3 regions of the Pseudomonas sp. HY7a-MNA-CIBAN-0227 genome follow, and region 1 is predicted to be linked to each of the others. Evidence: predicted binding sites of a transcription regulator. Region 1 holds the regulator's gene; each other region holds the start of a gene.
The links. The regulator FliA, encoded in region 1, starts transcription of late flagellar genes. The targets are predictions, from matches to a motif close to CTAAAGTTTNNNNNNNNNNNGCCGNTAA.

Region 1 (5,107 bases):
CGGTTCTGCCAGGCGCGCCAGAGCGGCCAGCAGTTGCGGGGTGGCGGCAGTGATCGGTGCACGTTCGCGCACTTCACTGAACATGCCGTTGACCGCGTCCAATGCTTCCAGAATCACGTCCATCAATTCCGAGTCGACGTGCCGCTCACCCTTGCGCAGGATGTCGAACACGTTCTCGGCGATGTGACAGCACTCCACCAGCTCATGGAGCTGGAGGAAGCCGGCGCCCCCTTTTACAGTGTGAAAACCGCGAAAAATTGCATTGAGCAGGTTCGCATCATCCGGTCGGCTTTCCAGCTCAACCAGTTGCTCGGACAGTTGCTCCAAAATTTCGCCGGCCTCTACAAGAAAATCCTGAAGGATTTCTTCATCGGCGCCGAAGCTCATGTACGTGTGCTCCTAAAATCCAAGACTGGACAGCAAATCGTCTACGTCATCTTGCCCTGACATAACGTCTTCACGTTTATCGGCATGAATCTGCGGACCTTCACCCTTGGCGAGGTGTTTTTGTGGATCTTTTTCCGAGAGGATCGCTTCGCGGTCATGTTCAATACCGGCAAAACGATCCACCTGCCCGGCCATCAGCACCAGTTTGAGCAAATTGCTTTCCACTTCAGTGACCAGTTGGGTCACCCGTTTGATCACCTGGCCGGTGAGGTCCTGGTAATCCTGGGCCAGCAGAATGTCGTTGAGGTTGCTGGAAACCGTGCGGTTTTCCTGCTCACAACGCGACAGAAATCCTTCGACCCGACGCGCCAGCTCACGAAATTCTTCGGCGCCCACTTCCCGGCGCATGAAACGGCCCCAGTCGGTGCTCAGCGCCTTGGCTTCATTGGCCATGCCGTTGACCAGGGGCGTGGAGTTTTCCACCAGGTCCATGGTGCGGTTGGCCGCAGCCTCAGTCAGCCTGACCACATAGGACAGGCGTTCGGTGGCATCGGTGATTTGCGAGATTTCTTCGGCCTGGGGCATGTGCGGGTCAATCTGAAAATTGACGATTGCACTGTGCAGCTCACGGGTGAGTTTGCCCACTTCCTGGTACAGGCCGCGATCACGGGTCTGGTTAAGCTCATGAATCAACTGCACCGCATCGCCGAACCGGCCTTTTTCAAGGCTTTCGACCAACTGGTGAGCATGTTTTTTCAGGGTCGATTCGAAATCGGCCTGCGATGATTCGTTATGCTCCATAGCTCCCCCGTGGCGACATCAATGGTTGATGCGTTCGAAGATTTTTTCGATCTTCTCTTTCAAGGCCAATGCGGTGAATGGCTTGACCACGTAGCCGTTGACCCCGGCCTGGGCGGCTTCGATGATCTGTTCACGCTTGGCTTCGGCGGTCACCATCAGCACGGGAAGGCTGCGCAGTTTTTCATCAGCGCGCACATGACGCAGCAAATCGATACCGGTCATGCCCGGCATGTTCCAGTCGGTTACCAGAAAGTCGATGCTCCCGCTGTTGAGGATCGGAATCGCTGTAATGCCGTCATCCGCCTCGACCGTATTTGTGAACCCAAGGTCACGCAACAGGTTTTTTATGATCCGCCGCATCGTTGAGAAGTCATCAACGATGAGGATTTTCATGTTCTTGTCCAATTCGACCTCCAAGCAGTCTTAAACGCGTCCAGCACCTGGGCGCGCCATTTCAATCAACAGGCGTTACACAAAAAGGACTGCAGGGGTACACCACGGGCTAACCCGTCCACACCAAGAGCATGGACGGTGTCGTTCGCAGTGTCCCCACACTGCCTGTCAGCGCGCTCGCCACTCTCCCAAACGCCCCCGCAAGCGGGCCGCGCACTGGCTGTGTAACTGGCTGACCCGCGATTCGCTGACCCCCAGGACCTCACCGATTTCCTTGAGGTTCAGCTCTTCGTCGTAGTACAGCGCCAACACTAGTCGCTCACGCTCCGGCAAATTGGCAATCGCGCCCGCCAGTGCGCCCTGAAAGCGTTCATCTTCCAGATCGCGCGACGGTTCGAGATGAGCACTCGCGCCGTCCTCGTGCAGCCCTTCATGTTCGCCGTCCTGCAACAGGTCGTCGAAACTGAACAAGCGACTGCCCAAGGTATCGTTCAAAATCCCGTAGTAATCGTCGAGACTCAATTGGAGTTCGGCCGCAACTTCGTGATCTTTAGCGTCACGACCGGTTTTTGCTTCAATTGAGCGAATTGCGTCACTTACCATGCGGGTATTACGGTGGACCGAACGCGGCGCCCAATCACCTTTACGCACTTCGTCGAGCATCGCGCCACGGATACGGATACCCGCATACGTCTCGAAACTCGCACCCTTGCTCGCGTCATATTTGGTCGACACTTCGAGCAAGCCGATCATGCCTGCCTGGATCAGGTCTTCGACCTGAACGCTGGCGGGCAAGCGTGCCAGCAAGTGGTAGGCAATGCGCTTGACCAAGGGCGCATAGCGCTCAATCAATTCGCCTTGGCTATCACGAGCCGAACTCTTGTAAAGGTTGTAGCCGCTGGCTGTCATAACACCGGTCCTGCACTCGTCTGATGCACCAATCGCTCGACGAAAAACTCCAGATGCCCCCGCGGATTGGCGGGCAACGGCCAAGTATCGACCTTCTGAGCAATAGCCTTGAACGCCAGTGCGCACTTCGAACGAGGGAATGCTTCATAGACTGCACGCTGCTTTTGCACAGCCTTGCGCACACACTCGTCATAGGGAACTGCGCCAACATATTGTAAGGCGACATCGAGGAAGCGATCCGTGACCTTGGTCAACTTGGCGAACAGGTTGCGTCCTTCCTGCGGGCTTTGGGCCATGTTGGCCAGCACGCGGAAGCGGTTCATGCCGTAGTCGCGGTTAAGCAGTTTGATCAGGGCGTAGGCGTCGGTGATCGAGGTGGGCTCGTCGCAGACCACCAGCAACACTTCTTGCGCTGCGCGCACAAAGCTGACCACGGACTCACCGATCCCGGCGGCGGTGTCGATCACCAGCACGTCGAGGTTGTCGCCAATATCGCTGAAGGCCTGGATCAGGCCCGCATGCTGCGCCGGGCTCAGATGCACCATGCTCTGGGTGCCGGAGGCAGCCGGCACGATGCGAATCCCGCCGGGACCCTGCAACAGCACGTCGCGCAGCTCACAGCGGCCCTCGATGACATCGGCCAATGTATGTTTGGGCGTCAGTCCCAGCAGAACATCAACGTTCGCCAGTCCCAGGTCGGCATCCAGCAGCATGACGCGGCGGCCAAGCTCTGCCAGGGCCAGGGACAAATTCACTGACACGTTAGTTTTCCCGACGCCACCTTTGCCGCCGGTCACCGCGATCACCTGTACGGGATGCATGCTGCCCATTTTATTTCTTTACCTTGTCTTGCTTAGACGCAGGCTACATGAGGTGGTTGCGCGAACTGCTGGCAGACCATCGATGTAGGTACTTTGCACTGTCATTTTATATTGAAGGCCATGTTGCCCTCAGCCGACCCGTTTGGCCGGACTGTGGTAGAGATCCGCGAACATGTCAGCCATCGCTTCCTCACTGGGTTCTTCCTGCATTTGCACGCTGACGGCACGGCTGACCAACTGATGACGGCGCGGCAGATGTAAATCATCCGGGATCCGCGGCCCGTCGGTCAGGTAGGCGACCGGTAATTCATGACTGATTGCCAAACTCAGCACCTCGCCCAGACTCGCCGTTTCGTCAAGTTTAGTCAGGATGCAGCCGGCCAGCCCACAACGCTTGTAACTGTGGTACGCAGCGGTGAGAACCTGTTTCTGGCTGGTTGTTGCAAGCACCAGATAATTTTTTGACTTGATCCCGCGCCCAGCCAGGCTTTCCAGCTGCATGCGCAGGGCCGGATCGCTGGCTTGCAGGCCAGCGGTGTCGATCAACACCACGCGCTTGCGCAGCAGCGGATCGAGGGCGTTGGCCAACGACTGGCCTGGATCGACATGGGTCACCGGCACGTTGAGGATGCGGCCCAGGGTCTTGAGCTGTTCCTGGGCGCCAATGCGGTAGCTGTCCATGCTCACCAGCGCGATGTTCTGCGCGCCGTACTTGAGCACGTATCGGGCTGCCAGCTTGGCCAGGGTGGTGGTCTTGCCCATGCCGGCAGGGCCGACCATGGCAATCACGCCACCTTCTTCCAGAGGTTCGATTTCAGGGGTAACAATCATCCGCGCCAGATGGGCCAGCAACATGCGCCAAGCCTGGCGAGGCTCTTCAATTTCGGTGGTCAGCGCCAGCAGGTCGCGGGACAACGGGCCGGACAGGCCGATGCGTTGCAGGCGGCGCCAGAGGTTGGCCTGTTGCGGTTTGCTGCCCTGCAATTGGTTCCACGCCAACGAGCCAAGCTGCACTTCCAGCAACTCACGCAGGCCGTTGAGTTCAAAACGCATAGAGTCGAACACGCGCTGATCGACCGGGGCCGCCTGTGCGGGCGCCGCAGGCCGTGGTGGCTCGACAAAGGTCGGCTCCACCAGCGGCTCGGAGGCGGTCAGCGGCAGGCCGGCGAACAGCTGGCGATTGGTGGTGGCGTCGCTGTCGCCGCGCATGCTCAATTCGGCCTGGGCCGAGACAATGCGCGAGGCGGTCTTGCGCAGCTCGTCTTCCAGTTCCATGTTCGGTACGCGCGGCGCCAGCGCCGAGGGTTGGTAATCCAGGGCAGCCGTCAGCTCGACACCGCCGGCAATGCGACGGTTACCGATAATCGCGGCGTCGGCGCCCAGCTCATCACGAACCAGTTTCATGGCCTGACGCATATCGGCGGCGAAAAAACGCTTCACTTGCATAACCCACTACCTCAGCCGTTGGGGCCTACTGTCGCGACGATAGTCACTTGCTTATTGTCAGGAATTTCCTGATAAGCCAAAACGTGCAAATTCGGTACTGCCAGGCGTCCAAACCGCGACAACATCGCCCGAACGGGGCCTGCCACCAGCAGAATCACCGGTTGGCCCTGCATTTCCTGGCGCTGTGCGGCGTCAATCAACGAACGCTGCAGCTTTTCAGCCATGCTTGGCTCCAGCAGAACGCCCTCTTCCTGGCCTTGCCCTGCCTTCTGAATACTATTGAGCAATATTTGTTCCAACCTTGGTTCCAAGGTGATCACAGGCAGCTCGGAGTCAAGCCCTACAATGCT
Region 2 (5,107 bases), on a different contig from region 1:
AGCTGGAGGCCGGGGATCAACTGGCGCGCCTGGGCAGTGACGAATTCGCCCTGCTGATCGACACTCGCCGGGCGCCCCAACGCGCCGAGTGGATGGCCGAGCGCATCACCGAAGCCATGGCCGAACCCTATTGGGTGGATGGCGAAAGCCTGCTGATCGGTTGCAGCCTGGGGGTAGCCCACGCTCGCGCTAAGGCTGGCGCCGACCCGCTGATGTGGCATGCCCATATCGCCATGCAACAAGCCAAAAGCACCCAGGGCTGCACCTTCCATATTTTCAACGAGCGCATCAACCGCAACGCCCGCAGCCTCGCCGACCTGGAAAGCGAACTGCGCCGGGCGCTGCGCCGTGATGAGCTGGAGTTGCATTACCAGCCACGGTTGGACCTGGACGACGGGCATATCGTCGGCCTGGAGGCCTTGGTGCGCTGGCGCCATGGCGAGCGCGGCCTGTTGCCGCCCAGTGAGTTCGTGCCCCTGGCCGAGCAGAGTGGCTTGATTGTGCCGCTGGGTTACTGGGTGATTTCCCGGGCCTTGCGTGACATGCAGGATCTGCGCGAACGCGGGATTGCGCCGCTGCACATGGCGGTCAACCTGTCGTTCCGTCAGTTCCAGGACAGCCAATTGTTGTCGACCCTTAGCCGGCTGATTGCCGAGCGGGGGGTGGACGCGCAGTGGCTGGAATTCGAACTGACGGAAACCGCCGTGATGCGTCGCAGCGATCTGGTCAAGCAGACCATGGACGCTCTCGGCCGCCTGGGGGTGCGTTTTTCCCTGGATGACTTTGGCACCGGGTTCTCATCGTTCGTGCACCTCAACAGCCTGCCGATTACCTTGCTGAAAATCGACAAGAGCTTTGTAGGCGGCATGGAAGAGCGCGAAGAAAACCGCAAGCTGGTCCACGCCATGATCAACCTGGCCCACAACCTCAACCTGGAAGTGGTCGCTGAAGGTGTGGAAACGCCCGAGCAGTTGGCGTTGTTGAGGTTGTTTGGCTGTGATCAAGCCCAGGGCTATCTGATCAGCAAGCCGTTGCCGCTGGCGCAGTTGGTGGAATATCTGACGTTTGGCAGCAGTCAGCAGGCATTGTTGGGAGACGTGATCTAGTCCGGCTGCGCTGCCTGAAATTCATTGTGAGCTTCATGCACCGCTCCTTCCCGGCGAATCATCCGCTTCATCTTCGCTTCAAACGCCCACGTCAGGCTTACCGCTGCGCACGCCAGGCCGAGAGCCAAGCCCCACCAGACGCCGGTCGGCCCCCAGCCGAGCGTGAAGGCCATCAACCAGGCGGCTGGTGCGCCGATAAGCCAGTAGCAACCCAGCCCCACCAGGAACGTGGTCTTGGCGTCCTTGAGCCCGCGAATACAGCCCATGGCGATGGTCTGTACGCCATCGAACAGCTCAAACCAGGCAGCGACAGCCAACAGGCTGACCGCCAGGCTGATGACATCGCGAAACGCCGGGTCATTGTGGTCGAGGAACAGGCCGATCAACTGGTTCGACAGCAGCCAGAACATCACCGCAAACCCGAGCATCGCCACCGCTCCGAAGACAATCCCGACCCTCCCGGCCAGACGTGCATCCAGCAATTGCCCGGCGCCATAGTGCTGGCCGATGCGCATGGTGATCGCGTAGGACAACCCCGCCGGGACCATGAACGCCACCGAGACGATTTGCAGGGCGATCTGGTGCGCCGCCAATTGCGTGCTGCCCATGGTGCCCATGCACAGCGCTGCGAATGCAAACAAGCCGACTTCCACCGCATAGGTGCCACCAATTGGCAGGCCCAGGCGCCACAGTTCTCGCAGGTACTGAAGGTTGGGACGCAACAGGCCCTCCCACAGCGGATAAGCATCGTAGGCTCGGTTGATTTTGATGTACCAAATCAGTGCCAGGGCCATGCAGTTGGCGACTACGGCGGTCACCAGGCCAATGCCCACCAGGCCCAGCTTAGGCAGGCCGAACATGCCTTCGATCAAGGCATGGTTGAGCAGATAGTTGATCACCGTACCGCCCAGGCTGATCACCATGACTGGCGTCGCCTTGCCGATGGCACTGGTAAAGCCGCGCAGGGCCATGAAGGTCAGGTAGCCGGGCAGGGCGAACGGCAGAATCATCAGGAACTGCCCGGCCGAGTGCACGTTGGTTTGCGTCTGGCCGAACATCAGCAGCACCGGCTTGAGGTTCCACAGCAGCAAGCCGGCCACCAGCGCCATCAGCCACGCCAGCCAGAGCCCGGCCTGGGTCAGCCGGGTGGCGCCTTCAATGTCGCCCGCGCCCTGGCGGATGGCGACCAGCGTGCCGACGGCGGCGATCACGCCGATGCAGAAGATCGATACAAACGAATAGCTCGCCGCGCCCAAGCCACCGCCAGCCAGGGCTTCGGGGCTCAGTCGAGCCATCATCAGGGTGTCAGTCAGCACCATCAGCATGTGCGCCAACTGTGAGGCAATCAACGGCCCTGCCAGCCGCAGAATGGCCCAGAGTTCGGTACGTGCCGGATGCTGCATGATCATCACGCTCAAAAAGTCGGAGTAGGGGGGAGGGTTGATTCTCGGCGCTCTCAGCACTTTGCACAAAGGGATAAATGCGATGGTTTGCATGATTAAAACTCATGCCTGAGCGATTCTGGTAGGGTTTCGAGATTGCGCTGTCGGAGCTGTCCCTATGTCTCGTCGTCTTCCTCCGCTTTATGCCTTGCGGGCATTTGAAGCCGCGTCGCGATACAACTCCTTCACCCGTGCGGCAGAGGAGTTGTCCATTACCCAAAGTGCGGTTAGCAGGCACATTCGCACCCTGGAAGAGCATTTCGCCTGCCGCCTGTTCCAGCGTAGCGGTCGCACCTTGCAGCTCACCGAAGCGGCGCGATTGCTGCTGCCCGGTGTGCGCGAGGGCTTTGCCGCCCTGGAGCGCGCCTGTCATACCCTGAACGCCGAAGATGACATCCTGCGCATGAAGGCACCGTCCACCCTGACCATGCGCTGGTTGCTGGCGCGGCTCAGTCGTTTCCGGCATTTGCAGCCAGGCAATGAAGTGCAATTGACCAGCGCCTGGATGAGCATCGATGAAGTGGACTTCAATCAGGAGCCCTTCGACTGCGCTGTACTGCTGAGCAATGGCCACTTTCCACCAGACTGGGAGGCCTGTTACCTGTTTCCCGAACTGCTGATCCCGGTGGGTGCGCCCAACCTGCTCAGCGACGGGCCCTGGGACGCTGCGCGCCTGGCCACTGCCGAACTGCTGCACCCGACGCCAGACCGTCGGGATTGGCGCAACTGGTTGGCGCGTATGGGGCTGTCGTCCCAGGTATCGCTCAAGGGTGGGCAAGTGTTCGATACCCTGGAACTGGGCATGATCGCCGCGGCCCGAGGTTATGGGGTGTCGATGGGCGATTTGCTGATGGTGGCCGAAGACGTGGCCCAAGGCCGGTTGAGCCTGCCGTGGCCGACCGCTGTGGCCAGTGGGGAAAATTACTACCTGGTTTGGCCGAAAACCCGTCCCGGTGGTGAGCGCTTGCGCAGGCTCTCGGACTTCCTTCAGGGCGAGGTCAGGGCGATGGAGTTGCCTCAGGTCGAACGGCTCGACTGACTCGGTGTAGTGTCCCAAAGCAATGCGTTTGAGTGGCGCCTCTGTGAATCACTCAAGTATTGATCAGCCCCGCCGAAGTAGGTGTGACGGAGCCGTCATTTTTTAGCGGCTCAGCGTGCCCCCCCTATTAGAAAATTTGCCGAGCTGCGCTATGAGATCAGGATGATCCGGGCCTCGGCCAGGAGCTGTCATGTCTCAACCACGCGCCCGGATTGCCTCCCAGCTGGGGTTTGCCTTAGCGGTGATATTGGCTGTCGTCATCAGCGGCAGTACTGTCTTTGCCCTGCGTTCCCTGGACTCCGCCAACCTCGATACCCGGGAAGAACACCTGGCCAGCGAGGCGCGGTTGCTCGCTGACCAGCTCAATACCTTCCACGGCACCTTGCGCGAGAGCACCCAGCGTTTGAGCGGGCTGTTCGAAAAACGCTTCGGCGCCGGCTTGAGTGTGCGTGCAGACCAGCTGGTGACAGTGGCCGGCGTGCAGACGCCGAGCCTGTACCTCGGTACTGAGATGCTCAACAACAACTTCGACGAAGTCGACGAGTTCAAGCAGATGTCCGGCGGCGTGGCCACGGTGTTTGTGCGCAGCGGCGATGACTTCATCCGGGTCAGTACTTCCCTGACCAAGCAGGATGGCAATCGCGCCATCGGTACGGTGCTGGATCGCCAGGGCCCGGCCTATTCGCGCCTGCTGGCCGGGCAGAGTTACATCGGCCGAGCGGTGTTGTTCGAACGCTCCTACATGACTCAATACAGTCCAGTGCGTGATACGGCCGGTAAGGTCATCGCCGTATTGTTTATCGGTTTCGACTACACCGATGCGCAGAACACCCAATTCGACAACCTCAAGCGTTTCCGTATTGGCCAGACCGGCTCCCTGGCGTTGCTGGACGAACAGCAGCGTTGGTTGGTGCCGCCGGCCGGCGTGCAAGCATTGGATCAAGCGGTTCCGGTGATGCTCGATCTGGCCAAGAAACCGGGTAAGGGCCATTTCTGGAGCGACAAGAACGAAGACTTCTACAGCGTTTCGGTGCCGTTCGACGGTGGCCCGTGGTCGGTGGTGGCGAGCATGCCGAAAGCCGAAATTCGCGCAGTGACCTGGTCGGTGGGCATTCGCCTGGTGATCGGCAGCGTGCTGGCGATGTTGCTGGCGGTGGGCGCGACGGTCTGGCTGCTGCGCAGCAAATTGGCGCCGCTTGGGGACCTGGTGCGCCAGGCCGAAGCCTTGGGTGCCGGGGATTTGAGTGCGCGCTTGAATGTCTCCAGCCACGACGAAATCGGTCAGTTGGCCCGCAGCTTCAATCAGATGGGCGAAGCGCTGTCGAACATGGTGTCCCATATCCGCAAGGCTGCCGAAGAGGTCAACAGCCGCGCTCAGGCGCTGTCCGGTCTGTCCGGTGGTGCCTATGAAGGCATGGAGCAGCAGTCCGGCGAGATCACCAGCATGGCCGGCGCAGTGGAAGAATTCAGCGCCACGTCGCTGAACATCGCCGACAATATGGGCAGTACCGAACGCCTGG
Region 3 (5,107 bases), on a different contig from region 1:
TACGGCCTGGTGTTCTTCTATCCGCTGGACTTCACCTTCGTCTGCCCATCGGAGCTGATCGCTCTGGATCACCGCATGGACGATTTCAAGGCGCGTAATGTTGAAGTGGTAGCCGTTTCCATCGACTCCCATTTTACCCACAACGCCTGGCGCAACACTGCCATCAATGATGGCGGCATCGGCAAAGTCAAATACACCATGGCTGCCGACATGAAGCACGACATCGCCAAGGCCTACGACGTTGAGTCCGAAGGCGGCGTAGCGTTCCGTGGTGCGTTCCTGATAGACGACAAGGGCGTTGTCCGCTCGCAGATCATCAACGACCTGCCGCTGGGCCGTAACATGGAAGAGCTGATCCGCCTGGTTGACGCGCTGCAATTTCACGAAGAGCACGGTGAAGTCTGCCCTGCCAACTGGAAAAAAGGCGACAAGGGCATGAACGCTTCGCCAGAAGGCGTTGCTGCTTACCTGACCGAGAACGCTAACAAGCTGTAATCGCCACGTTAGCGGCAAAAAAAACCGGCCTGATAGGGCCGGTTTTTTTATGCGCGGGATTTAACCTCAGTCGTTGAAGTCTTCCCACCCACCCATCTGTTTCCAGCGGTTGACGATGCCGCAGAACAGGTCGGCGGTCTTCTCGGTGTCGTAGCGGGCCGAGTGGGCTTCACGGCCGTCGAAGTCGATACCGGCGGCCTGGCAGGCTTTTGCCAGCACGGTTTGGCCATAGGCCAGACCTGCCAACGTTGCGGTGTCGAAACTGGAGAACGGATGAAACGGGTTGCGTTTCATGTCCAGGCGCGTCACGGCGGCGTTGAGGAAGCCCAAGTCGAAGCTGCTGTTGTGGCCTACGAGGATGGCGCGTTTGCAGCCATTGGCCTTCAATGCCTTGCGTACACCGCGAAAAATATCGGTCAGCGCGGTTTCTTCGCTGACGGCCATGCGCAGCGGATGATCGAGCTTGATCCCGGTGAACTCCAGGGCGGCCGCCTCGATGTTGGCGCCTTCGAACGGTTCGACGCGAAAGAAGTGGGTGTGTTCCGGAAACACGAAACCCTGTTCATCCATGCCAATGGTGACGGCAGCAATTTCCAGCAAGGCGTCGGTGGCGCAGTTGAAACCGCCGGTTTCTACATCAATGACCACTGGCAGGTAGCCACGGAAACGCTCGGCCATCGGGTGACGGGAACCACCACCACCGTGTTCCTGGTCGTCGTCGAAATGGTCTTCACTCACGGGTGTTCCTCCAGCAGGCGCCAGCGCAGTGTTTCACCGGCGCGCAGCGGGATTACGGTCAGCTCGCCAAATGGCAGGCTGGTTGGGGCGGTCCAGTCTTCACGAACCAGGGTAATGCGGTCGGTATTCGCCGGCAGCCCGTAGAAGCGCGGGCCATTGAGGCTGGCGAAACCTTCAAGCTTGTCCAGGGCGTTGCGTTGCTCGAACGCCTCGGCGTACAGCTCGATTGCGGCATAGGCGGTGTAGCAGCCGGCACAACCACACGCCGCTTCCTTGGCGTGCTGGGCGTGGGGCGCGGAATCTGTGCCGAGGAAGAACTTCTCGCTGCCACTGGTGGCGGCATCGAGCAGTGCGACCTGATGGGTGTTTCGCTTGAGGATCGGCAGGCAGTAGAAGTGCGGCCGAATCCCGCCCACCAGCATGTGGTTGCGGTTGTACAGCAAGTGATGCGCGGTGATGGTCGCACCGACGTTGGCCGAGGCCTCGGTGACGAACTGCACGGCATCAGCGGTGGTGATGTGTTCGAACACGACTTTGAGAGTCGGGAACAGCTCGACCACGCGACGCATATGCTCGTCGATAAAGATCTTCTCGCGATCGAATACGTCGACATCACCACGGGTGACTTCGCCGTGGATCAGCAACGGCATGCCGACCTCGGCCATGGCTTCGATAGCCGGCAGGATCTTATCTATGCTGGTCACGCCAGAATCTGAGTTGGTGGTTGCGCCGGCCGGGTACAGCTTGGCGGCGTGGACAAAGCCGCAGGCCTTGGCCTCGCGAATTTCTTCGGGCTGGGTACGGTCGGTCAGGTACAGCACCATCAACGGTTCGAAGCGGCTACCGGCCGGTCGTGCAGCGAGAATGCGCTGGCGATAGGCGTCGGCTTCCGCGGCGTTACGCACCGGAGGTACCAGGTTAGGCATGATGATGGCGCGGCCAAACGTACGCGCTACATCGGCCACGGTTTGGGGCAACGCTGCACCATCGCGAAGATGAATATGCCAGTCGTCGGGACGCAGCAGGGTCAGGCGGTCGGACATTGGGGATTCCAGGCGGGTCAATCTGGTGGGAATGCTACCGGAAAAGACTCTTGCAGGCACTCGCTATCAAGTTTTGCAGGATGCGACCGATATCCCTGGGTATGCCTTAACGATGTATGACGCCTTGATGTGTTGTAGAAACCAATGGAGCCTCCCGTGCGCCAGCATTATCTAGCCCTGCTCAGTGTGTTCGCCAGCTTGCCCGCGATGGCCCTCACGTTCCAGACCCGTCTGGAGAATATTGAGTGGAAGGTAGAAGGCGACAAATTCGAGTGTCGCTTGAGCCAGCCGATCAGCGATTTTGGTTCTGGCGAGTTCGTGCGCCGTGCGGGCGAGCAGGCAACATTTCGCCTGAAAGCCTATAACGGCTCCCTGGGCGCAGGTTCCGCGACACTATTAGCGGCAGCAGCGCCGTGGCAGCCGGGGCGCGGTGATATCAATCTGGGAGCAGTGCGTGCCGGTAGCGGTGATGTGCTGTTCAACAGCTCCCAAGCCCAGGCCGGGCGTTTGTTCAATGGCTTGCTCGATGGCCGCAGCCCGACGGTACGCCACTACGGCCGCGATGGGGGTTACTCCGAAATACGTCTATTGCCGGTGAAGTTCAACAAAGCCTACAGCGACTACCAGTTGTGTACCGCGAAACTGCTGCCGATGAATTTCGAGCAGGTCAAACAGGCCGAGGTAGGTTTTCCCGGTGGTGGCATCGATCTGGACGCCGCTGCCAAGGCCAAGCTGTTGGTGATGCTGGAATTCATCAAGGCCGATCCGACCGTCAATCATATCGAGTTGGACGGCCACTCGGACAACAGCGGCAATCGCCTGACCAATCGTGACCTTTCAAGGCGTCGCGGCCTGGCGGTGATGGACTTTCTCAAGGCCAACGGTATCCCTGAATCGCAGATTGTCCTGCGTTTTCACGGTGAACGTTACCCGCTGGCACCGAACACCAATCCAGGCAACCGGGCGAAGAATCGCCGGGTCAATATTCATCTGGAGCGGGTGCCGGCTCCCGAGAAGCCGACGCCCCAGGCGAAGGCCCCGAGTAGCGCCGCCACCACCTCCTGAGGTGCGGCTATTAGTCGCTCGCCCGACAGAATCTGTCGCTTTATCTTCATTTGCTGTCGCGCCCCTGTAAATTCACGGTTTTGATCGGTAGAATCGACGCCTTTCCGTAAAACCCGTGGAGTGATGGCATGGCCGACGTAAACAAGGTCGTTCTCGCGTATTCCGGCGGCCTGGACACTTCGGTGATCCTCAAGTGGCTGCAGGATACTTATAACTGTGAAGTGGTGACCTTCACCGCTGACCTGGGTCAGGGCGAAGAGGTCGAACCTGCACGTGCCAAGGCGCAAGCCATGGGCGTGAAAGAGATCTACATTGACGACCTGCGCGAAGAGTTCGTCCGCGATTTCGTCTTCCCGATGTTTCGCGCCAACACCGTCTATGAAGGCGAGTACCTGCTGGGTACCTCCATTGCACGTCCGCTGATTGCCAAGCGCCTGATCGAAATCGCCAACGAAACCGGCGCTGACGCCATTTCCCATGGCGCCACCGGCAAGGGCAACGACCAGGTGCGTTTCGAACTGGGCGCCTATGCGTTGAAGCCTGGTGTGAAAGTGATTGCCCCTTGGCGCGAATGGGACCTGCTGTCTCGTGAAAAGCTGATGGACTACGCTGAAAAGCACAACATTCCGATCGAGCGCCACGGCAAGAAGAAGTCCCCGTACTCGATGGACGCCAACTTGCTGCACATCTCCTATGAAGGCGGCGTGCTGGAAGACACCTGGACCGAGCACGAAGAAGACATGTGGAAATGGACTGTCTCCCCGGAGAACGCGCCTGACACTGCACAGTACCTGGAGCTGACCTACCGCAACGGCGACATCGTCGCGCTGGACGGCGTCGAAATGACCCCGGCCACCGTATTGGCGACCTTGAACCGTATCGGTGGCGAACACGGTATTGGCCGTCTGGACATCGTCGAGAACCGTTACGTGGGCATGAAGTCCCGTGGCTGCTACGAAACCCCGGGCGGCACCATCATGCTGCGTGCTCACCGCGCCATCGAGTCCATCACCCTGGACCGTGAAGTCGCTCACCTCAAAGACGAGTTGATGCCCAAGTACGCCAGCCTGATCTACACCGGCTACTGGTGGAGCCCTGAGCGTCTGATGCTGCAACAGATGATCGACGCTTCCCAGGCCCACGTGAGCGGTGTTGTGCGCCTGAAACTGTACAAGGGTAACGTCATCGTCACCGGGCGCAAGTCGGACGAGTCGCTGTTCGATGCCAATATCGCCACTTTTGAAGAAGATGGCGGCGCCTACAATCAGGCAGACGCGGCCGGCTTCATCAAGCTCAATGCACTGCGCATGCGCATTGCAGCCAACAAGGGCCGTAAGTTGTTCTGAAATATTTGAGCTGTTGTGAAAAGGTCCCTTGTTTAAGGGGCCTTTTTTTTACTGAAAATTATTGGGAGTCTGAACTTTGTTTATCGTGTTTTATTGATAGAGAGGAGCCAGTGCGTCGCATCGGTTTTATTTTTAAATACTGGTTTGGCAACTCTGTCTATGTGTCGCTACGTTTAGTTCGCCTGGCTTGCTGTAGGAAATATTGAGGTATTGAAGTTTAGATGTCTTCTTCATGATGTCGGAAAAATTAATAGGTGTGTGGTATTGGCTTATACGTCAGATCTACAGGGGTATTAACGGCTAACTTCTCTTGAGAGCATTTGCAACGTTAATGCTCTGCGCGTCAGCAGCGTAAGGTTAAAGGCAAGCAAGGGGCATTGCCTGGAACTCGTGTGCGGTATGGTTACGCTGAACCCCTTT

Region 2: the regulator FliA is predicted to act here: its motif matches at 3,639-3,666, upstream of AAEZ06_RS15945 (methyl-accepting chemotaxis protein).
Region 3: the regulator FliA is predicted to act here: its motif matches at 2,342-2,369, upstream of AAEZ06_RS00190 (flagellar protein MotY).

Annotation. Positions count from the first base shown of each region.
Region 1 is NZ_JBEOPT010000009.1:116,848-121,954, forward strand. Features, by position in the region: gene AAEZ06_RS16690 (chemotaxis protein CheA) at 1-387, opposite strand, end outside; gene AAEZ06_RS16695 (protein phosphatase CheZ) at 400-1,188, opposite strand; gene AAEZ06_RS16700 (chemotaxis response regulator CheY) at 1,207-1,581, opposite strand; gene fliA (RNA polymerase sigma factor FliA) at 1,750-2,490, opposite strand; gene fleN (flagellar synthesis regulator FleN) at 2,487-3,320, opposite strand; gene flhF (flagellar biosynthesis GTPase FlhF) at 3,441-4,757, opposite strand; gene flhA (flagellar biosynthesis protein FlhA) at 4,769-5,107, opposite strand, start outside.
Region 2 is NZ_JBEOPT010000008.1:241,773-246,879, forward strand. Features, by position in the region: gene AAEZ06_RS15930 (putative bifunctional diguanylate cyclase/phosphodiesterase) at 1-1,106, shown strand, start outside; gene AAEZ06_RS15935 (NorM family multidrug efflux MATE transporter) at 1,103-2,515, opposite strand; gene AAEZ06_RS15940 (LysR substrate-binding domain-containing protein) at 2,667-3,587, shown strand; gene AAEZ06_RS15945 (methyl-accepting chemotaxis protein) at 3,778-5,107, shown strand, end outside.
Region 3 is NZ_JBEOPT010000001.1:34,927-40,033, reverse strand. Features, by position in the region: gene AAEZ06_RS00205 (peroxiredoxin) at 1-495, shown strand, start outside; gene rnt (ribonuclease T) at 562-1,233, opposite strand; gene pyrC (dihydroorotase) at 1,230-2,276, opposite strand; gene AAEZ06_RS00190 (flagellar protein MotY) at 2,433-3,341, shown strand; gene AAEZ06_RS00185 (argininosuccinate synthase) at 3,470-4,687, shown strand.